One region of the Nocardia sp. NPDC058666 genome, then DNA from elsewhere that is predicted to be linked to it. Evidence: predicted binding sites of a transcription regulator. Region 1 holds the regulator's gene; the other holds the start of a gene.

What was found. The regulator HspR, encoded in region 1, represses chaperone genes until heat shock. The targets are predictions, from matches to a motif close to ANNTGAGTNNNNNNNACTCANNT.
Region 2: a site for HspR is predicted at 4,931-4,953, ahead of lon (endopeptidase La). Genes of this name have one in related genera too.

Annotation. Positions count from the first base shown of each region.
Region 1 covers NZ_JBHXRY010000006.1:305,528-317,836, reverse strand. The annotation lists gene dnaK (molecular chaperone DnaK) at 1-1,697, shown strand, start outside; gene grpE (nucleotide exchange factor GrpE) at 1,694-2,242, shown strand; gene dnaJ (molecular chaperone DnaJ) at 2,261-3,460, shown strand; gene ACFWVD_RS17590 (heat shock protein transcriptional repressor HspR) at 3,576-3,923, shown strand; gene ACFWVD_RS17585 (globin domain-containing protein) at 4,542-5,711, shown strand; gene ACFWVD_RS17580 (hypothetical protein) at 5,938-6,453, opposite strand; gene ACFWVD_RS17575 (hypothetical protein) at 6,462-7,955, opposite strand; gene ACFWVD_RS17570 (hypothetical protein) at 7,952-8,257, opposite strand; gene ACFWVD_RS17565 (FAD-binding oxidoreductase) at 8,384-9,142, opposite strand; gene ACFWVD_RS17560 (FAD-binding oxidoreductase) at 9,162-10,319, opposite strand; gene ACFWVD_RS17555 (hypothetical protein) at 10,680-11,441, shown strand; gene ACFWVD_RS17550 (hypothetical protein) at 11,434-11,799, opposite strand; gene ACFWVD_RS17545 (NADP-dependent oxidoreductase) at 11,838-12,309, opposite strand, start outside.
Region 2 covers NZ_JBHXRY010000010.1:152,134-164,442, forward strand. The annotation lists gene ACFWVD_RS21500 (ATP-binding protein) at 1-43, shown strand, start outside; gene ACFWVD_RS21505 (serine/threonine-protein kinase) at 91-1,734, shown strand; gene ACFWVD_RS21510 (TetR/AcrR family transcriptional regulator) at 2,043-2,660, opposite strand; gene ACFWVD_RS21515 (hypothetical protein) at 2,774-3,523, shown strand; gene ACFWVD_RS21520 (DUF2613 domain-containing protein) at 3,550-3,720, shown strand; gene ACFWVD_RS21525 (DUF3068 domain-containing protein) at 3,717-4,787, shown strand; gene lon (endopeptidase La) at 4,968-7,541, shown strand; partial or broken gene ACFWVD_RS21535 (PaaI family thioesterase) at 7,986-8,393, opposite strand; gene ACFWVD_RS21540 (TetR/AcrR family transcriptional regulator) at 8,453-9,016, opposite strand; gene ACFWVD_RS21545 (DNA polymerase IV) at 9,094-10,161, shown strand; gene ACFWVD_RS21550 (acryloyl-CoA reductase) at 10,294-11,289, shown strand; gene ACFWVD_RS21555 (ABC transporter ATP-binding protein) at 11,603-12,309, opposite strand, start outside.

The sequences.
Region 1 (12,309 bases):
AGGCGGTCACCAACGTCGACCGCACCATCCGCTCGGTCAAGCGCCACATCGGCACCGACTGGAACGTCGAGATCGACGACAAGAAGTACACGCCGCAGGAGATCTCCGCGCGCACGCTGATGAAGCTGAAGCGCGATGCCGAGGCCTACCTGGGCGAGGAGATCACCGACGCCGTGATCACCGTCCCGGCCTACTTCGAAGACGCCCAGCGTCAGGCCACCAAGGAAGCCGGCCAGATCGCCGGTCTGAACGTGCTGCGCATCGTCAACGAGCCCACCGCGGCGGCGCTGGCGTACGGCCTGGACAAGGGCGACAAAGAGCAGACCATCCTGGTGTTCGACCTCGGTGGCGGCACCTTCGACGTCTCGCTGCTGGAAATCGGCGAGGGCGTCGTCGAGGTCCGCGCGACCTCCGGTGACAACCACCTCGGTGGCGACGACTGGGACGAGCGCATCGTCACCTGGCTGGTCGACAAGTTCAAGGCGTCCTCGGGCATCGACCTGACCAAGGACAAGATGGCCATGCAGCGTCTGCGCGAGGCCGCCGAGAAGGCGAAGATCGAGCTCAGCTCCAGCCAGAGCACCTCGATCAACCTGCCCTACATCACCGTCGACGCGGACAAGAACCCGCTGTTCCTCGACGAGCAGCTCACCCGCTCGGAGTTCCAGAAGATCACCTCCGATCTGCTGGATCGCACCCGCGCGCCGTTCCAGTCCGTGATCAAGGACTCGGGCCTGAACGTGGCCGACATCGACCACGTCGTGCTCGTCGGTGGCTCCACCCGTATGCCCGCCGTCTCGGACCTGGTCAAGGAACTGACCGGCGGCCGTGAGCCCAACAAGGGCGTGAACCCGGACGAGGTCGTCGCCGTCGGCGCCGCCCTGCAGGCCGGTGTCCTCAAGGGCGAGGTCAAGGATGTTCTGCTGCTCGACGTCACCCCGCTGAGCCTCGGCATCGAGACCAAGGGTGGCGTGATGACCAAGCTCATCGAGCGCAACACCACCATCCCCACCAAGCGCTCGGAAACCTTCACCACCGCCGACGACAACCAGCCGTCGGTGCAGATCCAGGTGTTCCAGGGTGAGCGCGAGCTCGCCTCGCACAACAAGCTGCTCGGTTCGTTCGAGCTCACCGGTCTGCCGCCGGCCCCGCGTGGCGTGCCGCAGATCGAGGTCACCTTCGACATCGACGCCAACGGCATCGTGCACGTGACCGCCAAGGATAAGGGCACCGGCAAGGAAAACAAGATCAAGATCCAGGACGGTTCCGGCCTGTCCAAGGAAGAGATCGACCGCATGGTCGCCGACGCCGAGGCGCACGCCGCCGACGACAAGGTGCGCCGTGAAGAGGCCGAGACCCGCAACCAGGCCGAGTCGCTGGTGCACCAGACCGAGAAGTTCATCAACGAGCAGAAGCTGAGCGAGGGCGGCGCGCAGGTGTCCGCCGATCAGCTGGCGAAGGTGGAGAACGCGGTCGCCGAGGCCAAGGCCGCGCTGGACGGCACCGATATCTCCGCGGTGAAGTCCGCGGTGGAGAAGCTGGCCACCGAGTCGCAGGCGCTGGGCCAGGCCATCTACGAGGCCACCGCCGCCGCCGACGCGCAGTCCGGTAACGGTTCGGGCCCCAGCCAGGCCGATGACGATCAGGTCGTCGACGCCGAGGTCGTGGACGAGCCGGTCGACACGGACAAGAAGTGACGCAGGAGAACTCCTCCGAGCAGGAGTTGATCGAGGACATCGTCGAGGACGCGGAGGTCGCCGATGCGGCGGCCCCCGCCCCCGAGGATGTCGCGCCGGAAAGCGATGAGCTGGCCGAGCGCACCGCCGACCTGCAGCGGTTGACCGCGGAATACGCGAACTACCGCCGCCGGGTCGAGCGTGACCGACAGGCCAACATCGATTCGGCCAAGGCCCAGGTGGTCACCGAATTGCTGGCCGTACTCGACGATCTGGATCGTGCCCGCGCGCACGGCGACCTGGAATCGGGTCCACTGCGGTCGGTGGCGGACAAGCTGGAAACCGCGCTGACCAAGCAGGGCCTTGTCGAATTCGGTGCCACCGGCGACCCGTTCGACCCGACCCTGCACGAGGCCGTGCAGCACGAGGGTTCGGGTGCGGATCCGGTGATCGGGATCGTCATGCGCAAGGGTTATCGGTTCGGCGATCGCGTGCTGCGGCACGCGTTGGTCGGGGTCACCGACGCGGAGGCATCGGACGCTGATGCCGACGCGAACGAGCAATAAGAAAGGAGGAGATGCCCGGTGAGCCAACGGGAGTGGATCGAAAAGGACTTCTACAAGGAGCTGGGTGTCTCCTCCGGCGCCTCGCAGGACGAGATCAAGAAGGCCTACCGCAAGCTGGCCCGCGACCTGCACCCGGACTCCAATCCGGGTGACACCAAGGCCGAGGAGCGGTTCAAGACCGTCAGCGAAGCCAACGCGGTGCTGTCGGATCCGGCCAAGCGCAAGGAGTACGACGAAACGCGCCGCATGTTCGCGGGCGGTGGCGGCGGCGGGCGAGGATACGGCGGCGGTGGCGGGTTCAATCCCGGTGCGGGCGGCGGGTTCTCGCAGGACTTCAACATCGGCGACATCTTCGGACAAGCCGGTGGCGCCGGTGCCGCGGGCGACGGCGGCCTCGGCGATCTGCTGGGTGGGCTGTTCGGCAACCGCGGTGGCGGCGGTCGGGCGGCGTCGCGTCCGCGGCGCGGTTCCGATGTGGAGACCGAGACGACGCTGGGTTTCCGGGAGGCCGCCCAGGGTGTGACCGTTCCGCTGCGGATGACCAGTCCGTCGCCGTGCACCACGTGTCACGGCAGCGGCGCCAAGCCGGGCACCAGCCCGCGCGTGTGCCCGCACTGCGATGGTGCGGGTGTGGTCAGCCGTAATCAGGGTGCGTTCGGTTTCAGCGAACCCTGTGACGACTGCCGCGGTACCGGCACGATCATCGACGACCCGTGTTCGGACTGTTCGGGCACCGGTATCCAAAACCGCACGCGCACCATCACTGTCCGGATTCCGCCGGGCGTGAGCGACGGTCAGAAGATCCGGTTGGCCGGGCAGGGCGAGGCGGGTCTGCGCGGCGCGCCGTCGGGCGACCTGTTCGTCACCGTGCACGTGAGCCAGGACAAGGTCTTCGGCCGTCAAGGCGACGACCTGACCCTGGTGTTGCCCGTGAGCTACAGCGAATTGGTGCTCGGGACAACGGTTTCGGTGCCCACCCTGGATGGTCGGGTCGGTGTGAAGGTGCCTCCGGGCACTGCCGACGGGCGTATTCTGCGGGTGCGTGGTCGTGGTGTGCCCAAGCGCGGTGCGGCGGGCGGTGCCGGTGACCTGCTGGTCACGGTGAAGGTCGCGGTGCCGCAAACGCTGGATTCCGATGCCACCGACGCGCTCAAGCGTTACCAGGAGGCGGAGAAGTCCAGTGGTTTCGAACCGCGCGGAGGATGGGCGGGTGCGTGATGCGCGCAGCCGGCTCAGCGCCTGGAGGAGGTAGCGCAGCGTGACCAGGGAGGGCGCAGGCAGCCCGGCCGATCCGAATTCCGTGTCCGATGCCGCCGCGCGTGCCGAGTTCTTCATGATCTCGGTGGCGGCTCAACTGGCGGGGATGCACGCGCAGACGTTGCGTACCTACGACCGGTTGGGTTTGGTGACACCGCAACGGACCTCGGGTGGCGGGCGTCGCTATTCGGCCCGTGATGTCGAGGTGTTGCGCGAGGTGCAGCGCTTGTCGCAGGACGAGGGCGTCAACCTCGCGGGCATCAAACGCATCATCGAGCTCACCAATCAGGTCGAGGCGCTGCAGCATCGCGTCGAGGAGATGAGCGCGGAGTTGGAGCGGTTGCGGGCGGGTTATCGGCCCGATCTGTCGCCGCCCCAGCGCAGTACCGCGCTGGTGGTGTGGCAGCCGCGGCATCGCCGCTGACGTTCGGTTTCACCTCGGGCCTCCGGTTCGACATCCGCTTGTCGCGGGTGCGAATCGGGGGCCCGTCGCCGTTGGCGAGGCAATGCCGAGCGACCCGCTGGTGACTGTCCAGCAACTCACTTATTCCTGATCTCGCTGATCGAATACTGCGCTGCAGGGCGCTGAGGTGCGGATTTATCACCGCGGATGTCCAAAAGTTAGCTGGCTCGAAGCTGGATCAGGCTCGGCGCGAGGGTGATTCGGCGCTGTCGGGCAGCCACTCCGGTGCAGCCGCCCCGCGTGTCACGGCACGGCGCGTCGGAGCGTGGCGCAATCGCGCCGTAGCGGGGGAGTCGCTCTACCAGCGACGTTGGTGGTGAAATGCCTGGTATGTCAGGAACTTTGAGCGATCGTGAGGCCGTATTCACCCCCAGTTAACGGTCTGTAGGTATGTTTTAGGCGGACACAGATGAGCTGCACCTTGGTTTTCGAGAATTACACGCGTGATGTTTAAGAGTACGATTCCGAAGCTGGCAAACCTCGCCTAGACTTCTCGCATCGGCTGCTGACGAGTGTCCTCCCAGCCCGTCACTCGCCGGCGCGGCTAGCGTTCGATGGCGAAACGAGGTTGTGACACATATGGATTCGCGGACTGTCGCTTTGATCCGTACTACGTTCAAGGCGGTCGCTGCGGAAGACGGTGGACCGGAGAAGCTGTCGAGGTCGTTCTACTCGATCCTGTTCACGGACTACCCCGGTGTCCGTGACTACTTCCCGGCCGCCATGGATTCCCAGCGTGACCGACTCGTCAAGGCGATCTCCTACGCCCTGGACCGTCTCGAGGAGCCCGACAAGCTCCTGCCGTTCCTGGCCCAGCTCGGGCGCGACCATCGCAAGTACGGCGTGCAACCGGCGCACTATGTGGCCGTGGCCAACTCGTTGAAGTCGGCCATGCGACAGTTCGCGGGCACGGAGATGTGGACCGACGAGGTCGCCGCCGCCTGGGACGAGGGCCTGGCCACCATCAGCGGCGCGATGATCAGCGCCGCCGACAAGGAGTCGACCCCGCCCGCCTGGAAGGGCACCGTGGTCGAACACCGCGAGGTGCTGCGCAATCTCACGGTCGTGCGGTTGCAGCTCGACGAACCGATGCAGTACGCCGCGGGCCAGTACCTCAGCGTGCAGATCCCGTCCCGGCCACGGATGTGGCGGTACCTGTCACCCGCGAACCCGGCAAACCCCAACGGGGAGATCGAATTCCACATCCGCAGTGTGCTCGGCGGTTGGGTCAGCCCCGCGATGATCGCGCACACCGCGGTCGGCGACCAGTGGCTGCTCGGCTCCCCGCTGGGCGGTCTGGGCGTGCCCCGCAACACCAAACGCAAAATGCTGATGGTCGGCTGCGGCACCGGCATCGCCCCCCTGCGCGCCCAGATCATGGCCATGGCCCAACGCCGCGTGAACCCGAAGGTCCACCTGTTCGTCGGCGGCCACCACCCCTGCGACCTCTACGACCTGCAGGTCCTGAGCCAACTTGCCATCGCCAACAAATGGCTCACCATCACCCCCGTCACCGAAAGTGACGAAAACCCCTGGTGGTACTACGATTCCGGCGAACCCCACCCCGACCTACCCGGCCTGGAACCCCGCATGACCGGCCAAATCGGCAAGGTAGTAGCCAGCTACGGCCCCTGGTCCGACCGCGACGTCCAAATAGTCGGCTCCCCATCCATGGTCCAAACCACCAAGTTCCGCTTGATGGCAGCAGGCACGCAGGCCCAATCAATCCGCCACGACCCGTTGTTCTGAGCGTTCATCGGGAGCAGGCACGCAAGCCCAGTCAATCCGCCACGATCCGTTGTTCTGACTCGTCATTCCCGCGGGCACCAAGCCCAATCGACCCGACGCGACCTCTGGTTTCGAGAATCAGCCGAGCACAAGGCGGTGGGCGTTGAACCTACTCAGAGAACGGTGAACACTCGTGTCGGAGCGGCGGCGATTCGAAGAGGTCCTGTCACCTGACGGATAGTCTGCGCTATCTCGGTGTCGGTGTCGGTGTCGGGTCACGCGGGTCCGGAGAGCAGAGCGTGAGGAATGTCTTTCCATTCAGCGCGGCAACCTCGGTGGGGTTCAGCCAGCCGACATCTTGGAACCAGTAGGTATCATTCGGGTGTGCGGTAGATTCCCGCACAACTGTCGGAATATCAGTAGATTCTCCCATCAGAGTCAGCTCGTTCTGAGTTTTCCAGTCGAACCCTTGTGGGAGCGGCGTTATGATTCGCCAGCCCGGATTTGGCCCGAGGGTCAGATACTCGATGTCGGCTCCCTCTGGTCGTTCGGAGGCCAGCACCAAGTAGGTAGCGTTGTTTCGATCGAAGAGAAATGACAAGCGATCCTGCTCAGGACATTGCGGTCCTGTCCAGATATGCAATATTCCGTCCGTCATGCGCGCACCGAATGCTCTCGGCAATCCCGGACTCGTATCTTGATCCAAATCGGTGAGGAGTTGGCAGGAAGTCAGCATCGCTGTTGCGATCAAAGCTACAGCCACGCGGCGGATCACTTGTATCCCCCGTCTCGCAAACCGGCATCCTCCTCCAAGCCGTCAATATTGGTTCTTACAGCCCAGAGCATGCCGAGGAAGCCCTTTTGTGCCCATTGCTGGGAATGCCGTTCCTCGTGATGTAGGAGTGGGTCTAGATCTCTGCCAGTGTTGAAGGTCGTGAGCCCCTGCTCGCCCCACTTATTGCCGCTTTCGACAACCTGCTGGAGCTTGTCTGCTGGATCGAGCGGATAATCGATATTTAGCATGAATATGTCGCCGTAAGTGGTTCCACCTAGCTGACTGTAGACGCTTTGCAGCGTGTTGCCACCCAAACCCATCAGCATTCCGTTGGGAGTGGCGACGAGGCTTCCGCCATTATTGTTGACAAAGCTCACGTCCTGACTGTAGGTCCAAGAATTCTTGTCTTGGCGGTCAATAATGCGCTGAATCTCGCTACTGGAATACGGGGTTTCGAGGAAATCGTTCGGCCGATAAGATCGACTTGCCGCCGCGTCGTAGTCGGTGCCCGCATTCAAAATGTATGACATTACTACGGCGCGTTTCGCATCATCTCCGCTGATGTCATACGGCAGTTGGAAGTAGGTTTTTCCGTCCGGGTCGGTGAGCGGTTCAAGTCGATCGAGGACCGTGAAGTCGTCCGGAGTGATGTCGTGTGTGCTGGCGATATCGACAATCGTCTCCGGTGGTATTCCCCGACGACTTGCGTTCTCCATCCACTTCTTGTAGTTGCCGGTGTTGCCTGGGTCGTTGTAGAAGGCTTTGTTGAAGTCGCGGTAGTACTGCTGGGTGTCGGTTGGCACGCCTGGGACGTATTTACCCGCGGAGATGTCGGCAATGTCCTTGGCGGATACGCCGGTTGGCAGGTGGGCCATGATCGCGGCCGCTGTCGTGTGGTCGCCGTTGCGTAGTGCGGCGGCGAGGGCCGCGCCGTCCTCGGTGGCGAGTCGAGTAGCTGCCGCGTCGGATCGGTCGTCGGCGACGTCGAGGCCCGATCCGAGCAGATCGCCTGCCGCGCGAATGTATTCGGCGTGTTCAGCCAACTTGGCGATGGCGGTGCTTGCCGCTGCTTCGAGTGCTCTGTGGGCGGTATTGATGAGTTCTTGGTAGGCGTTGACCTGGTCGGCGCTGCCGGTGAGTTGCCAATTGTCGTTGATGGATAAGTCTGATCCGGGGGCTTCGAGTGCATCGGTTACCTTGCCAAGGAGCACGGATCGGTGGGATTCGAGCGAGGTCGCGACCTCGCGCAGCACCGCTGGTGCGTCACGGACTTCAAGGAAGAGTTTGTAGCCCTGCTGATGGTCTTGAGCTACCCGGTCGTATGCGGCGTCATGCGCCCTACCCATCCAATACGACTGGCTGTCTGTGAACACCTTCTTCGCTCGATCCAGTTGGTCGAGGTAGAGCTGATTCTCGGTCTCGATCCGGGCGGCGAAGTCGTAGAGTCGACTGGTCTTCCAGTTGATCACCTGTGTCCGGGTGATCGTCACGCGCCGGCCAATCGCTGTACGTCGAACTGGTGCATGGCTTGGGCGAAGTCCTCGTCGGTTGCTTGGACGTTCGACGCGGTCGTGGTCACTGCTTTCGAGATGGCCTCGAGCCGTTTGGTCACTCGCCAGTACGAGCCTTCGATGAACTCGCCGAGCTGCTTGCCGGCCGCCGGTACATCGCAGCCTGGCAGGGCGTCGCCGAGGTGATCGGATACCTCGCGGACGTTTCGCGCATCGATCTGGCGACCAACGTCGTCGAGGATGGTCGCCAACTTGCCCAACTCAACGATATCGGCGTGCAACATCCGTACTCCCCCAAACGTACGATCCGGATGAGTCAACCCTACCCCGGTCTCCCGCGACCCATGGTGGGTACAAGTCGAGTGAGCACGTCAGCCGGATGAGCATCGCGCGGAGACGCGGGCCCCTCAGGCACCTTCGGAAACGATGTTGGCCGGGGGAGTGCCCGATTCGATCAGGCGGTCGACGGTGGTGCGAACCATCGCTGGCGAACCACACACCAGCACTTGATGTTTGGTGAACGGACCGTGCGCTGCGGCCACGTCAGCGAGCGTCCCGTGCAGCATTTCCTCGGGCCCGAAACCGATATCGGAGCGGGTCTGCTCATACAATTCATCGCGCACCGCAGGATCATCCGGACTCTCCACAACGGGAATGACCGAAAGCCAAGGCAATTCGCCCGCCAGCAGGAACAGCATGTCGTTGGCATAGAGGTCGCGCGGCGAGCGCCCACCGACGAACAGATACGTGCGCGGCGGCATATCGCGACGAGCCAGCTCCAGAATCTGCGCCCGCATCGGCGCCAACCCGGTCCCGCCCGCGATCATCACCAATTCGACAGCATCGGGTTCCACCGCGAAAACCCCATGGGGAGCGTTGATTCGCCACTGATCACCCGGTTTGGTGTCGGTGACGATCGAACTCGAACACCACCCGCCCGGCACCGTCCGCACATGGAATTCGAGCTTGCCGTCCAGCGAAGGCGGCAGCGCGGGGGAGAACCGTCGTCGCACGCCCGGATGCTGCGGCACCTCGATTTCCACCGAGCCTCCCGCTTCGAACGGCACGAAGTCGCCGATCAGCCGGATCACGGCGAGGTCGTGGCGCAATCGGTGGTGTCCGACCACGGTCGCCGTCCATGCGGGGTCGGGAAAAGCGTTGCTCATCAGCCTCTTTCGCGAAGTCTCAGACGGGGTCGGACGCGATGATCTCACTCGGGGTGCCTGCTCGCAGCAGCGCGTGCCGGGTCTCGGCGATCATCGACGGCGAACCGGCGATCTGGATCTGCCGGTCCGACCACGCACCGAAACTGGTCACCACCGCTCCCAGATTACCGACCAGCCGGCGCGGCATTCCGGGCGGCGTGGTACCCGAATCTTGGGGATACCACCAGGGATTGGTGTTCTCGGCGCAGACCGGCACCACGGTCAGCCACGGGTTGGACTGCGACAGCTGCCACATATTGCCCACGTCGTAGAGGTCGCCCGGATACCGCCCGCCGATGAAGAAGTGCACGCGCGGGTTGATCCCCCGCTGACTCATCTCGATCAGCTGCGCCCGCAACGGCGCGATCCCGGTCCCCGACCCGATCATCAGCACATCGCGCTGCGATTCCCGATCCACGTGCAACCCACCGAGCGGCCCGGCGATCTTCCACCGATCTCCGACCTTGGTGTCGTTGACGATCGCCGGACTCACCCAGCCACCGCTGATCCGCCGCACATGGAATTCGATCTCGCCATACGGGTTGGCCGGGATGGCGGGGGAGAAGTAGCGCCACATGTTGGGCCGCTGCGGCACCGCGACCGGCACATACTGCCCGGCTTTGAACGGTATCGGCCCGTCGGCCTGCAGCCGCACGATCGCCAGATCATCGAGCACCCGCCGATGCCCGACCACGGTCGCGTCCCAGTACGGCTGCGAGGTGTCCTCGTTGGCCCCGATCGCCATCGACGCCGAGATCAGCAGCGTGATGTCACGCCACCCCTCGTCGAGTTCCCTGGTCCACCGGTTGCCGTGAAAAGTGCGCAGCGCGGCCAGCAACGCCCGTCCGGCCAGGTCGTAATGGTCGGCTTCGACCCCGTATTTGCGATGGTCGCGGGCCAGTTGCTCGAGGAACCGTTGGGCCCGCTCGAAGTCCTCGAGATGGTCGAGCACGAACTGCACCGCGGTGGTGATCCGCTTGGCCTGCATGTCCATGGCAGGCGGAAACAGCTCACGCAACCGCGGGTCCTGTGCGAACAGGTGACCGTAGAACGCGCTGATCAGCCGCTCGGAACCACCGGGTGTCTCGGCCACCCCGCGGAAATCGGCGCGGACCAGCGCAAGCGAACGCGCATCCACGTCGTCAAGCTCCGTTTCTATCGAATTTGCCGCAATGTGGCCCACCACACGGTGCAACCCACCCCAGTATCCCCCGAAACCAACATCCGGGTGCAGGGATGCTCATCACGCCGCCCCCAACCGCACGGATCGCCAACGCCAACGCCAACGCGACCTCGGCCCATCGATACGAGTCGGTGATCGCGAAGCCGACGAAGCCCAACCCCCTCTGCGATGAGTTCGAGGTGGCGCTGACAAAGAAAGAGCCCGCAGGCGCATACGTCCTGCGGACTCTTTCAAGCTCGCTGATGAGGGACCTTGTCCTCACCTTCTTAAGCCAGAATGCTACCACCTGTCGGTGACGTGCTCAAGAATCTATGCATGTCCAAGCGCCGAGCCAGAGCCGAACTGATCCGCTGCCTCCACAGGACGCGCCTGGAGCCGTACCTGGAGGAGGCCGGGCGGGATGAGCGGTCGGCTTTGGCGTTGTATCAGTGGAATCTGCAACTGACTGCGGCGTTCCAAGAGGTACTGAGTGTGACCGAGGTACTGCTTCGCAACGCGATCGACTGCCAGTTGCAGAAGTGGAACGACAACGAACTGGGCTCGTCAGGTAGCTGGCTGCTGACCGCCCCGGCCGCCCCGCTGCGGAGCCTCACCAACAGCAAGCGCGCAAGCGCAAAGGACCAGGCGGACAAGGCCGCCGCTCGGTGGGATGCGAAGCATCGCCGTTACGGCCACGTCGTGACGCACGACGACGTGCTGGCGCAGGTGACCTTCGGAGCGTGGAAGGATCTGCTGCCTAACCACGTACCCAACGCTGGCGATACGACGAGCAATGCCAATCGGGTGCGAATGTGGAACGAGGCGTTGATCCACGCATTTCCCCATGTGACCGACCCAGACGGAATGACGACGTTCTGGCGGGTATACCGATTGCATGGCCTGCGCAACCGCGTCTCGCATATGGAAAGCCTGCTGACCTGCGAGATCGCAGACAGGGCTCGAGACGTCTTCGATCTGGCAGGGTCGATCAGCCCGGCGGCGCGAAACTGGCTCACAGGTATCAGCCGTGTATCCGCGGTGGCGAAGACGCGACCGATGCCTACGAAGCTCGGTGCTCTCGTGGGGCCGATCAGTTGACGACTATCCGCACCGCCGCCTCCCGAGCCCCCTCATCGACCTCCCCGATCTCGAACCCCCTGCTCGCGATGTGCTGGATCAGCGCGGGCTCCGGCGGCAGGCCGTACTTGCGCAGGTAGTAGGGGACCGCGCCTGGCCAGACGAACACACCGTCGGTGTGGAAGTTCAGCGGCACGTCGCGTTTGGCCGGGTCGAACTCGTCGGCGTCGAAGCTGCGGGCGCTCAAAACCACCGGGGCGTGCTCGAGGTAGGACAGCACCTGCTCCTGGATGTCGGAGTCCACCGCAGGCCGGTTCACCACCGGTTTGCCGTCGGGTTTGCGGCCGTCGAACGGCGCCGAAAGTCGAAGTTCGCTCATGATCGGACAACTTACGCGGTGCCGTTGACGTGCCTGAATCAGATGGCGAGGACGGTTTTTCCGCGTGCACTGCCCTGGCCGAGCACTGCGGGTGCAGCCTCCAACGGCACAGTCATTTGCACCGGAACAACCACATCTCCCGCGGCGACCCGCGAAAGCAACCGGCTCAATTCCGCTGAGCTGCCTTTGGATTGGAAGTTTCCGCCGGTGATGTCGCGTGCTTTCAAGTCCTCTTCGTCAGCCGCCCAAGTAGTCGAGTAGGCGTGTCCGCCGCGTTTGACCAGCGTGGCGTGAGTGGCGAAATCCCCTGGCGCGCTGACCAAGTCGAAGAGAACGTCGATCCCGTCGGGGTGGGTGAAGCGAACGGCGTCGGTGACGCTGGTGTCCTTGTAGGTGGCGGGGTCCGGGTCGACGAAGTTGGGGTCGGCGGGGCGGATCTGGGTGTAGTCGACGGTTTCGGAGGCGCCGAGGCGGGCGACCTGGTCGGTGGCGTCGGCGCGGGCGGTGGCG
Region 2 (12,309 bases), on a different contig from region 1:
CACCTACCCCAACCGAACAGCCATCCCCCGCCGCAAGAAATAGAGCTACAGTGACCGGGCAGTTGACCTGATCTGAAGGAACCGCTCGCGATGGAACCGCTCGGCCCGAACGATCCTCGACGGATCGGCGACTACCGGCTTCTCGGGGTCCTCGGCGCGGGCGGCATGGGCAAGGTCTATCTCGGTCGCAACTCCGGCGGACGCACCGTCGCCGTGAAGGTGATCCGCCCCGACCTCATCGACGCCGAATTCCGTGCGAGGTTCCGTCGCGAGGTCACCGCCGCCCAACGCGTCGGCGGCAATTTCACCGCCCCGGTTCTAGACGCCGATGTCGACGCCGAATCCCCTTGGCTGGCAACCGGTTACGTAGCAGGCATCTCGTTGACCGACGCGATCACCCAGTTCGGCCCCCTCCCCGAACCAGCCCTGCTCGCCTTGGCCCACGGCCTCGCCGAAGCCCTGGTCGCCGTCCACGCGGCAGGCATCGTGCACCGCGATCTGAAACCGTCGAACGTGATGCTGGCGATCGACGGCCCCAAGGTGATCGATTTCGGCATTGCCCGCGTGCTCGAGGACGCCGCGCTCACCACGACCGGAAAGTTTCTCGGCTCACCAGGTTTCATGTGTCCCGAGCAGGTCGGCGGCGAAACCCTCACTCCCGCAGCCGATGTCTTCGCACTGGGCGGCGTCCTCACTTTCGCGGCCGCGGGTCACGGACCTTTCGGTAGCGCCGAAGTCATGCAACTGCTGTGGCGCATCGTCTACGAACAGCCCCGCCTCGAGGCCGTCCCGCCGAGCCTGCGCCCCCTCGTCGCCTCCTGCTTGTCCAAAGACCCAACCTCCAGACCCACTCCGCAGCAAGTACTTTCGGAGCTCGCGAGGATCGGCGCACCCGAACGCACGGGTTGGCTGCCACCACAAGTCTTCGAGTCCATCAGCACCAACGCGATCCGCCTACTCGACCTCGACTCCGGCCCCGCCGACGCGTTGCCGCCCCCGTCGGGCGCACCGACCGTCACCTCGGCACCGAACTGGCCCACTGCCAGCGGTTCGACGCCCCCTCTATACAGCCACCCCACCGCCGGTACAGACCGCGCATCGCGAGAAGCCGTCACTCATATGGGCCACGGATCACCCACCCCCAGTGGGGAATTCACGCAGCAACGCTTTGTGCCCCCGCACAATCACCCCGCACCCCGAAAACACCACACCCGCAACCTGTTGATCGCCGCATCGGCAACAGTCGCCTTGGCCGTGGCAGGCGGCGCCTACCTGATCGGCACCCAACTCAACACCGCAGGCGGCGCCGCAAGTTCCACCCAGACAGCCTTCCCGTCCACAGCCCCATCGCCCACCGCCTCAACGGGCACGAGCCCCACCCCATCGAGCACAACCACCGTCCCCACCGCCTTCCTCGGCACCTGGAAAGGCCGAGCCGCCGACGGCCCCGTCCGCTTCGACATCGAACTCACCATCTCCGAGGGCTCGGTAGGCCAGGAACTGGCCACCTCCGCCAACACCGGCACCTTCGCGGGCGAACGCTGCGCCCGAGCGGAAACCCTCACCGCCGCCACCCCCACCACTCTGACCTTCCGCGCCAGGCTGACGTCGGCGGGCAGCTGCCAAGACGAGGGCGCCACCTCGACGGTCACCCTGCAGTCCGACGGCACCGTGGCCTACAGCACCCCCGGCGTCTTCGGCGGCACCATCGCCGGTTCCCTGCGAAGGGTCTGACCGTGAACGCTGAAACAGGTTGCTATCCGATAGCCCGACCGAGCACCCGAAAGGGCCCACCCGGTCATTTGTCCAGATTCAGTCACCGCCGCCGAGCCGCGAATGGCATAGTGCGTGCGACGGGCTGTCACCGCATTACCCCAGGTGGTACCCGTCTCAGTAATTCTGGCATTGCGATCTGGGTCACTAATATGTCAAACTCTCGCCCACACTGTGAAGCCGGTCGGTCTCACAATGTCTGGAAAGGGAGTTCGGTGAGCAGGAGGCACGCGTTCATAGTTGCCGCCTTCTCGTGCGCTGCCCCACCGTCAGTCGAAAGTGACCAGCGCCAGCGCCGCGCCGGTGAGCAGATCGACCAGCTCGTCGACCGGCGGGCGCGACTCGCGCAGCAACCACTCGTGCGCCACGCCCGTGACCGCCCCGGTGATCAGCGCCGTGGTCAGCTCGGCATCGCCGCGCAACCGCACGCCGACCCCGCGCAGCGCCCCCTCGATCAGCGCCGACCAGGCGTGCCTGCGGGCGCGTCGATGGTCTTCCATCCGATCGCTGACCCCGACCACCTCGATCAGCGCCACCTGCGCGCGAAACGGGTCGGAGCCCAGCGACTCGAGGTACGCCCCGAATCCGGCCCGCAGCGCCAGTTGCGGATCGGCCGAACCGAGCGCGACCAGCGCGGTACCCACCGCGGTGGCCGCGTCGTCCTGGATCCGGTCGTAGGCCGCCAGCAGCACGTCCTCGCGGGTTTCGAACTCCTCGTAGAACTGCCGCTTGGACAGTCCGGCCGCCGCGCACACCTCGGCGAGCGAGCACGTGGCGTACCCGCGTTCGGCGAAAATTCGCGTCGCTGCTTCCAGGAATCGCAGTCGGCGTTCGGCTTTGCGCGCGACGACCGTACGACCCCCATACCGTCTGTCCGCTGTAGTCACCTCTCCAAAGTATCTGAAACCCGGGATAACACTGACCTTTCCGGGTTGCTTCATCTATCCACCGAACGAAGGACGGCCGACCAGTGCTGACCACCCGAGCATCGCGGACCGCAATGTCTGCCCTCGTACTAGCGGCGGGTGCGGCACTCGTGGCGCCCGCGCCCACCATGGCTGCCCCGCGGCCTGCCGTGTCACAGCCCAGCGTTCCCGCCATCGCCGAGAACGTCCCCTCCGGGACTCTCGCGGCGCTGGCACCGACGATCGTAGGCGCGATTTCCGCGCCGAGCCCCATCGCCGACGGCGCACAGGCGGGCATCCTCGCTCAAGCGCGCGTGCTGCTGGCAACCCCGGGCATCCCCGCACAGGTCAAGGCCACCTTGGAGAAGGTCATCACCTTCCTCGACGGCAGCGGCGGCGGCGGTCCCGAACTGCCGCCCTCGGACGGCCCGCGCATCGCGCAGTTCCTCTACCCGACCATCGGCAAGGGCTGCATCGGCCCGACGTCGGACTCTGTGGGCACCGCCCTCGCCGTGCCCGGCCCGGCCGTGCTGCCCCCGCCCGGACCGGCCGCGGGCCAGACCGGTTTCGTGTTCACCGCCCTTGGCACCAAAACCGCCACCCTGGTGCAGAATCCGCCGATGACGGTGCAGTGGGTCAACCTCGACAACCGCCGCACCGGCTCCCAGCCGCTCACCACCGCCGCGGGCATCAACCCCGACGGCCCGGCCACCCTGTCCGCGATCGCCGATACCGGCGCGGGCCGGGTCGCGGCCGTGATCACCGGCTCGCTCACCACGGCCACCGCCGACGGTGACCGTACCTGCTCGTTCGCCCCGACCCTCGGGTTCTTCACCGTCGCTTGAGTCTTCACGCAATTGGAGTTCGATCTATGAAGTTTGCCGTTCCCGGCCTGGTCAGCGGGCTGGCCGGCGCGGTTCTCGGGGTGATCGCCGTTTTCGGCATCACCGCGGCCGCGCAACAGAATTCGATCCCCGCGCCCGAGGAGTCCGGTGACCCCGGCTCGTCGCTGCTGGGCAACGTGCAGTACGGCTCGCGATGAGCAACGTGCGCAGGCTCATCGCCTGCATCCTCGTCGGCCTCGGCGCGCTGCTGCTCGCGGCCGCTGTCATGATCCCCACCTACACGGTCGGCAAGGTCGCCAAGACCCCGCTCGACCTGCGCATCACCACGGTCGCCAAGAGCGTGCCCGGCGAGGAAAGCCTGGTGCTGGACTCGAAGTCGCTCACCTCGCCGGAGGGTTCGGCCAAGGTCGACACCAACGTGCCGGTTGTGTCGCAGCGCTTCCTGACCGTCGAGGAGCCGTCGGGTTCCGACGAGATGACGGTGCAGGCCGGTCAGACCCTGCGTCGTGACGACCGCACCGGCGACACCGGGCTGCTCACCGCCTCGGTGGACCGCGTCACCCTCGACCGCGTCACCGGCCAGCCGATCGACGCCTCGCCCAACGGTTCCATCGCGGTCACCGTCGACAAGTCGGGCGCCTCGGTGGCCGACGAGTCGCAGCGTCGCGGCCTGCAGTACCGGTTCCCGATCGGCACCGAGAAGAAGTCGTACCCGTACTTCGACCTCAACGCCCGCGCCACCCACGACATCGACTTCATCGAGGAGTCGGAGATCAACGGTGTGCCGGTCTACCACTTCCGGCAGACCATCCCGGTGACCAACATGTGGGACGTCGTGGCCGCGCCCACCAACAAGCTCGCGCTGCCCGCCGCCAAGTGGGGCCTCGAGGGCACCGACCCGGTCACCATGACCCGCTTCTACACCAACACCCGTGACCTGTGGGTCGAGCCGCGCACCGGTGCGGTCCTCAAGGGCGGCGAGAAGATCCACCTGTACTACGGCCGCAGCGCCAACCAGGTCGACGTCACCGCGCTGAAGTCGCACATCGTGTTCGACGAAGCCACCATCGACGCCCAGATGGCCGTCACCCAGGAAAGCCTGGACAAGCTGGACCTGTTCGGCAAGACCCTGCCGATCGTCCTGGGCATCCTCGGCGTGCTGTTGCTCATCGCGGGCGCCGTCCTGGGCTTCCTGAGCTCGGGCACCCCCGCCCGCAGCACGATCGACCCCCCGACCGAGCGGATCCGTCCCTCGAACCTGTAAGACCCGGCCACCTGGCCCTCAACCCAGGCGGCCACCCACCTCGGCCTCCTCGCGTTCACCGCGGGGAGGCCGAGGTGTTTTCCGGCCCCGGTTTCGCCCTGAGTGAACCCGCGCACCTGCAGGAACAAAGTCACGGTGACCCATGTTGAGTCAGCAAAGCTCAACTTTGGAAGGGTCGATATGTCTTCAGCTCAGAACCTGCCGGTGCTGTTCCTGACCGATCCGATCGTGCTTCCGGGCATGGTCGTGCCCATCGAACTGGACGAGTCCGCGCAGGCCGCGATCGACGCCGCTGTGGCGGGTAAAACAGGCGCCGTATTGGTCGCGCCGCGGTTGGTGCAGGGGTACGCGTCGTACGGCGTGGTCGCCACCATCGAGCAGGTGGGGCGGATGCGCGGCGGAGCGCCGGCGGCGGTGTTGAAGGCCGAGCGGCGCGCGCGGATCGGGCACGGGGTGACCGGGCCGGGTGCGGCGCTGTGGGTGGAAGCCGAACCGGTCGACGCCGTGGAACCCGATCAGGCGACCCTCGACCTGGCCGCGGAGTACAAGAAGCTGGTCGTGGCGGTGCTGCAGCGGCGTGAGGCCTGGCAGATCATCGACGTGGTCAACCAACTCGACGACGTGGAAGCCATCGCCGACACCGCCGGCTACGCGCCGTACCTGTCCGCCGACCAGAAGCGTGAGCTGCTGGAGACCCCCGACGTGGTGCACCGGCTGACCCGGCAGCTCGAGTGGATCAAAGACCACATCGCCGAGGTCGAGGTCACCGACAAGATCTCCGAAGACGTCCGCGACGGCATGGAGAAGTCGCAGCGCGAGTTCCTGCTGCGCCAGCAACTCAACGCCATCCGCAAGGAACTGGGCGAAGACGAACCCGACGGCGCCGACGACTACCGCACCCGCGTGGAGAACGCCGACCTGCCCGACAGCGTGCGCGCCGAGGCGTTGCGCGAGGTCGGCCGGTTGGAACGCTCCAGCGACCAGAGCCCGGAAACCGGCTGGATCCGCACCTGGCTCGACACGGTCCTGGACCTGCCGTGGATGGTGAAAACTGAAGACAGCACCGATGTTTCGGCCGCCCGCGCGGTCCTCGACGCCGACCACCACGGCCTCGGCGAGGTGAAGGACCGCATGGTCGAATACCTGGCCGTGCGTTCACGTCGGGCCGCGCGCGGTCTCGAGGTGGTCGGCGGACGTGGTTCGGGCGCGGTGTTGGTGCTGGTCGGCCCGCCCGGAGTCGGCAAGACATCGCTGGGCGAATCCGTCGCAAAAGCCCTGGGCCGCAAGTTCGTTCGCGTGGCTCTGGGCGGCGTGCGCGACGAAGCCGAGATCCGTGGCCACCGTCGCACCTACGTCGGCGCGCTGCCCGGCCGGATCGTGCGCGCGGTGAAGGAAGCGGGTTCGATGAATCCCGTTGTCCTGCTGGACGAAATCGACAAGGTCGGCTCCGACTTCCGTGGCGACCCCGCCGCCGCCCTGCTCGAGGTCCTGGACCCCGCCCAGAACCACACCTTCCGCGACCACTACCTCGACCTGGACCTCGACCTGTCCAACGTCCTGTTCATCGCCACCGCCAACGTCATGGACACCATCCCCGGCCCCCTGCTGGACCGCATGGAGATCATCACCGTCGACGGCTACACCGAAGCCGACAAGGTAGCCATCGCCCGCGACTTCCTGATCCCCCGCCAACTGGAACGCAATGCCCTGACCTCCGAAGAGGTTTCGATCACCGACGCGGCACTGCGCGAGATCGCGGCCAACTACACCCGCGAGGCCGGGGTGCGTCAGATGGAGCGCCTGGTCGCAAAAGCCTTGCGCAAGGCGGCAACTCGTCTGGTGACGGCCACCGTCGAGGGCACCGGGTCAGGGAACGACGCCACGCTCGGCGAGAAGGCCGGTCTCGGCGACAACACCGGGCTGGGCAACGGCGCCGCAGGTCATGCGGACTCGGCGCTCGACAAGAGTGCCCCGCTCGTCGACAAGGGTTCGCTCGGCGAGGGCGCGGTGCTGGGTTACGACCCGGAACTCGGGTACGACAACGTCATCGACATCGCGGCCGGTCCACAGCCGGTCGGCCAGGCGACAAGTCTGACCGTCGACATCGACAACCTCACCGACTACCTCGGCCGCCCCCGCTTCACCCCGGACTCGATGGAGCGCACCTCCGTCCCCGGCGTAGCAACGGGCCTCGCGGTGACCGGTGCGGGCGGCGACGTCCTGTACATCGAGGCCAACGGCGCCGAAGGCGAACGCTCCCTCACCCTGACCGGCCAACTCGGCGACGTCATGAAGGAATCCGCCCAGATCGCCCTGACCTACGTCCGCTCCCACCTCGAGGAGATCGGCATCGAACCCAAGGTCCTGGACCGCAACCTGCACATTCACTTCCCCGCGGGAGCCGTCCCCAAGGACGGCCCGTCGGCAGGCGTCACCATGGTCACGGCCCTGGTCTCGCTGGCCCTCGGCCGCCCGGTCCGCGGCGACGTCGGCATGACCGGCGAGGTCACCCTCAACGGCAGTGTCCTCCCGATCGGCGGCGTGAAGCAGAAACTCCTAGCCGCCCAACGAGCAGGCCTGAAGACCGTCTTCATCCCGGCCCGCAACGAACCGGACCTCGACGAAGTCCCGGCAGAAGTCCTGGCCGCCCTGAACGTCCGCCCCGTAGCCGACGTGGCTGACATCCTGGCCTACGCCATCGAACCCATCGCCGAACCCGCCGCCGACGGCAAGACCTTCGCCGTCAGCGCCTGACCGACAGCCGACGGCAAGACCTCGCCGTCAGCGCCTGACCGAACCGGCAACGGGCCGCGCACAGCCACCTGTGCGCGGCCCGTTCTCGTCCGCGGCCCCAACGAACCGGCATAATCACGTACTTCGCGTCTCCCCAGTCAGATATCTGATCGAAACGAGCCGAAGTGCGTGATTACGCCGGTCTCATCAGGGCTTCCCGGCCATCAGCACATCGGAGGACGACGCTCCCACGGACTCCTACTCCGCGGCGACCATGGACCAGGCCTGGGCGCCGACGGCTTTGTTCGGGGTGATCGCTGCGAACTGGTCGGTCGCCGGTTCCTCGGCGGGCTCGGTCTCGGGTTCGTCGGTCGGTTCGTCGCCCTCGTCGTCGGTCTCGTCGAGTTCCTCCTCGGCGAGATCCTCGGGCTCGTCGCGTCCGAGCTCCTGTTCCACCCGCCGGGTCGTCCCCTGCGCGACCGCGCACAGAATCGGCTCTTCACCTTCGGTTTCGGCGTAGACGTCGCAGTGGGTGACGGCCTGACGACGGGTGGCGCCGAGAACCGTGGCGTGCACGCGCAGACGTTCACCCTGGGCGGGGCGCAAGTAGGTGATGGTGAAACCGCCGGTCAACACATTGGGTCCCAGGACCGTGCCCGCGGCGAAGGTGAGCGCGTTGTCGGCGGCGTAGGCGAGCACCCCGCCGTGCACGAAGCCGAACTGCTGGCCGTGCTCGGGCTGGATGTCGATCACGAGAGTGGCTGCCCCGTCACCGAATTCGATGAGGTCGGTGCCGACCAGACGGGCGAACGGTTGCGCGGCGAGCACCTGGCGCGCCAGGTCGAGGTCGAGGGTGGAGGCTTCGGTCGGCATCGGGTGTTCCGTTCTTCGAGTTGCGTGCCCTGCGTGAGTTGCGTTGTCCTGCATGGTGTCTATTCGGTGCCGTCGGCCCGCAGTGTCGCCCACGCGGCGGCGGCGAGTTCGGCGGCGACATCGGTTGGCGCGGTACGGATATTGCCACCAAGCCACTGTCGCGAGTATTCCTGTGCCGCACCCAGCCACAGCGCGTAGACCAGGTCGAGCTCGAGGTCGCGCACCGTGCCGTACCCCGCGTGGGTCCGCCACCAGCGCCGGACCGCGGTGAAGAACTCCACATTGCGCTCACTCTCGCGCACGCCGGGCGGCCTCGCGATAGTGAGAATCGTTGCGCGGTACTGATTTTCCTGCACCCAGCGCAGGTGGGCCTGCACTCCGGCGACGACGCCCGCGTGCGCGTCGACACTGTCGGCCACGGCATCCCAGAAGTGCTGCTGATAGTCGGTGAGCGCGTTCACCCAGACCTGCCGGTAGAGATCGGCCTTGTCGGGAAAGTGGTGGTAGAGCGCCCCGACGCTGGCTTCGGCGGCGGCGCGGATGTCGTTCAAGGTGGCATCGAGGACACCGTGTTCGGCGAACTGTCGCTCCGCGGCGAGCAACAACCGATCTCGGATCTTCATGTACAGAATTTAGTTCTGTTTCGGTGGTTGCGCAAGAGGCGACCCGAATTGTGGCCGCGATGAGGTATGACGGAACAGTGCCCCGGTGGCTCCTGCATGTGGACCTCGACCAGTTCCAGGCGGCGGTGGAATTCCGACGCCGTCCCGAGCTGCGCGGCCAACCGGTCATCGTCGGCGGCGAAGGCGACCCCGCACAGCCCCGCAAGGTCGTGACCTGCGCTTCCTATCCCGCCAGAGCCTATGGCGTGCGGGCGGGCATGGCGTTGAAGATGGCGCAGCGCAAGTGCCCCGACGGCGTCTTCCTACCCGTCGACATGGCCGCGTATGAGGTCGCCTCCGAGGAAATCATGGCCACACTGGGCCGGGTGGCAGGCGCGGTCGAGGTATGGGGGATGGACGAAGCCTTCGTCGCCACCGACGACGACCCCTGGCACCTGGCCGCCGAAATCCGCACCGCCATCATCGAACTCGGCCTCACCTGCGCGGTCGGCATCGGCGACAACAAGCTCACAGCCAAGCTGGCCACCGGCTTCGCCAAGTCCACCGGCAAGACCGCAGCCGTTCCCGAACACGAAAAAGGCGCAGCCACCGGCATTTTCGAACTCACCGCCACCAACTGGGCCGAACTCATGGGCCCCCGCCCCACCGACGCCCTCTGGGGCGTTGGCACCCGAATCGCTAAACGCATGGCCGACCTCGACATCACCACCGTCGCCGACCTCATGGCCGCCGACCCCGACCGCCTAGCCGCCGAATTCGGCCCCAACACCGGCCCCTACCTGCGGGTCCTGGGCCACGGCAAAGGCGACACCGAACTCTCCACCACCCCACGAACTCCCGTGGGCCGCAGCAAATCCGAGACCTTCCCCCACGACCTCACCGACCCCGAAGAAATCCACCGCGAAGTAGCACGCCTGGCCACCGAAGTCGCCGAGGAAGTCCGCGAACACCACCGAATCAGCACCCGAGTAGCGGTCACCGTCCGCACCAAAACCTTCTACACCCGCAGCAAACAACAAAAACTCCCCGCCCCCACCGACGACATCCCCACCATCGTCGCCACCGCCCTCGACATCATCGCCCGCTTCGACCTGGACCGCCCCGTCCGCCTCCTCGGCGTCCGCCTGGAACTGCTGGACACCTGATCACCACGCTCTGACGCAAGCATCGCCCGAGAGGCCTCCGCCACCAGCGCGTGGTGATCAACTGACCAGCTGGTTGCGCCTTATCGGGCGGGTGACCGCCCGGAGGCGCCCGTTGAACCTATGCTCGGCTGCATGGAGTTCTCAGCGATGGTGGCCAGGGAAGCTGACGGCGGGATCGTGCTCGCCCGCGAGACGGTGGGGGATGACTTCCTCGGCACCGGGGACGTGACGATCGAAGTCCACTACTCGAGCGCGAATTACAAAGACCTGCTGGCGATTACGCCCCGCGGCGGGGTGGTGCGCAACTACCCGATCGTGCCCGGAATCGACATCACCGGCGAGGTCATCGCCTCCGATTCCGACGACTTCGCCCCCGGCGACCAGGTCATCGCCCACGGCTACGAACTGGGCGTCTCCCGCAACGGCGGCTTCGCCGAGTACACCAGGGTCCCCGCCGACTGGGTCGTGAAGCTCGACGGCCTCGACACCCGCGACGCGGCCACCATCGGCACCGCCGGCTTCACCGCCGCCATGAGCGTGCAGGCCCTGCTCGACCACGGCCTCACCCCCGACGACGGCGCGGTCCTGGTCACCGGCGCGACCGGCGGTGTGGGCACGGTCGCCATCGACATCCTCTCCGGCCTCGGCTACGAAGTCATCGCCTCCACCGGCAAAACCGACGCGGGCGACCTACTCGCCGAACTGGGCGCCAACGAAGTCATCGGCCGCCTGCCTCTCGTCCCCGACGCCAAGCCCCGCCCGCTGAACAAGGCCAACTGGGCTGCTGCGGTGGACAGCGTCGGCGGCTCCTCGCTGGCCTACGTCCTCAGCGCCATCGGCTACGGCGGCGCGGTGGCCGCCAGCGGCCTCACCGGCGGCGCCGACGTACCCACCACCGTCCTGCCTTTCATCCTCCGCGGCGTCAGCCTGCTCGGCATCGATTCGGTCCAGCTCCCGATCGAAAAGCGTCGCACGTTGTGGACAGCACTGGGCAAAGAGCTGCGGCCACAACACCTTTCGACGATCGAGTCGTTCACCCCGATCACCGAAGTGGGCACCGTCCTGCAATCCATCAAGGACGGCACCCACTCGGGCCGAACCGTGATCGGTGTAGCCAACGAGTTCTGATTCAGTTGGGGTGGTGCCGCAGTGTGGGTAGAGCGCGCGCGCCGAGAACAGGGCTGTGTCTATTAGCGGCTGGCGCCGCGGTTCTCGGCGCTTGACCCCGCCTCTTCCCTCCCTACGGGCACTCCTTCGTCGCACCCTTCGGTCAGTCCATCGGCGGAGGCGCGCCGAGAACACTGTGTTTATTTGCGGCTGGTGCCGCGGTTCTCGGCGCTTGACTCCGCCTCTTCCCTCCCTACGGGCACTCCTTCGTCGCACCCTCCGGTCAGTCCATCGGCGGAGGCGCGCCGAGAACACCCAGGGATGGCGGCCAGGTTCAGGCGATGGCTGGGGTGATCGGGGTGGTGGGGTCTTCGGCGAATTGGGTTCGGTAGAGCTCGGCGTAGCGGCCGTCGGCGTTCAGCAGGGTGGTGTGGGTTCCCCGTTCGATGATTCGGCCGGCTTCCAGGACCAGGATTTGGTCGGCGGCTCGGATTGTGGACAGGCGGTGGGCGATGACCAGGGCGGTGCGGCCGGTGAGGGCTTCGGCCAGGGCGGCTTGGACTGCTGCTTCCGAGGTGGAGTCCAGGGAGGCGGTTGCTTCGTCGAGGATGACCACTCGGGGTTGTTTGAGCAGGAGGCGGGCGATGGTGAGGCGTTGGCGTTCGCCGCCGGAGAGGCGGTAGCCGCGTTCGCCGACTACCGTGTCGAGGCCGTCGGTGAGGGTGGAGATGAGGTCGCCGAGGCGGGCGCGGTGCAGGGCGTCCCAGAGTTCGGGTTCGGTGGCTTCGGGGCGGGCCAGCAGGAGGTTGGCGCGGATGGTGTCGTGGAACAGGTGGCCGTCCTGGGTGACCAGGCCGACGGTGCGTTGGATGGATTCGGTGGTGAGGTCGCGCACGTCGGAGCCGTTGAGGCGGACGGCGCCGGAGTCGACGTCGTACAGGCGCGAAACCAGTTGGGCGATAGTGGATTTGCCCGCACCGGAGGAGCCGACCAGGGCGATGAGTTGGCCGGGTTCGGCACGCAGGGACACCTCGTGCAGCA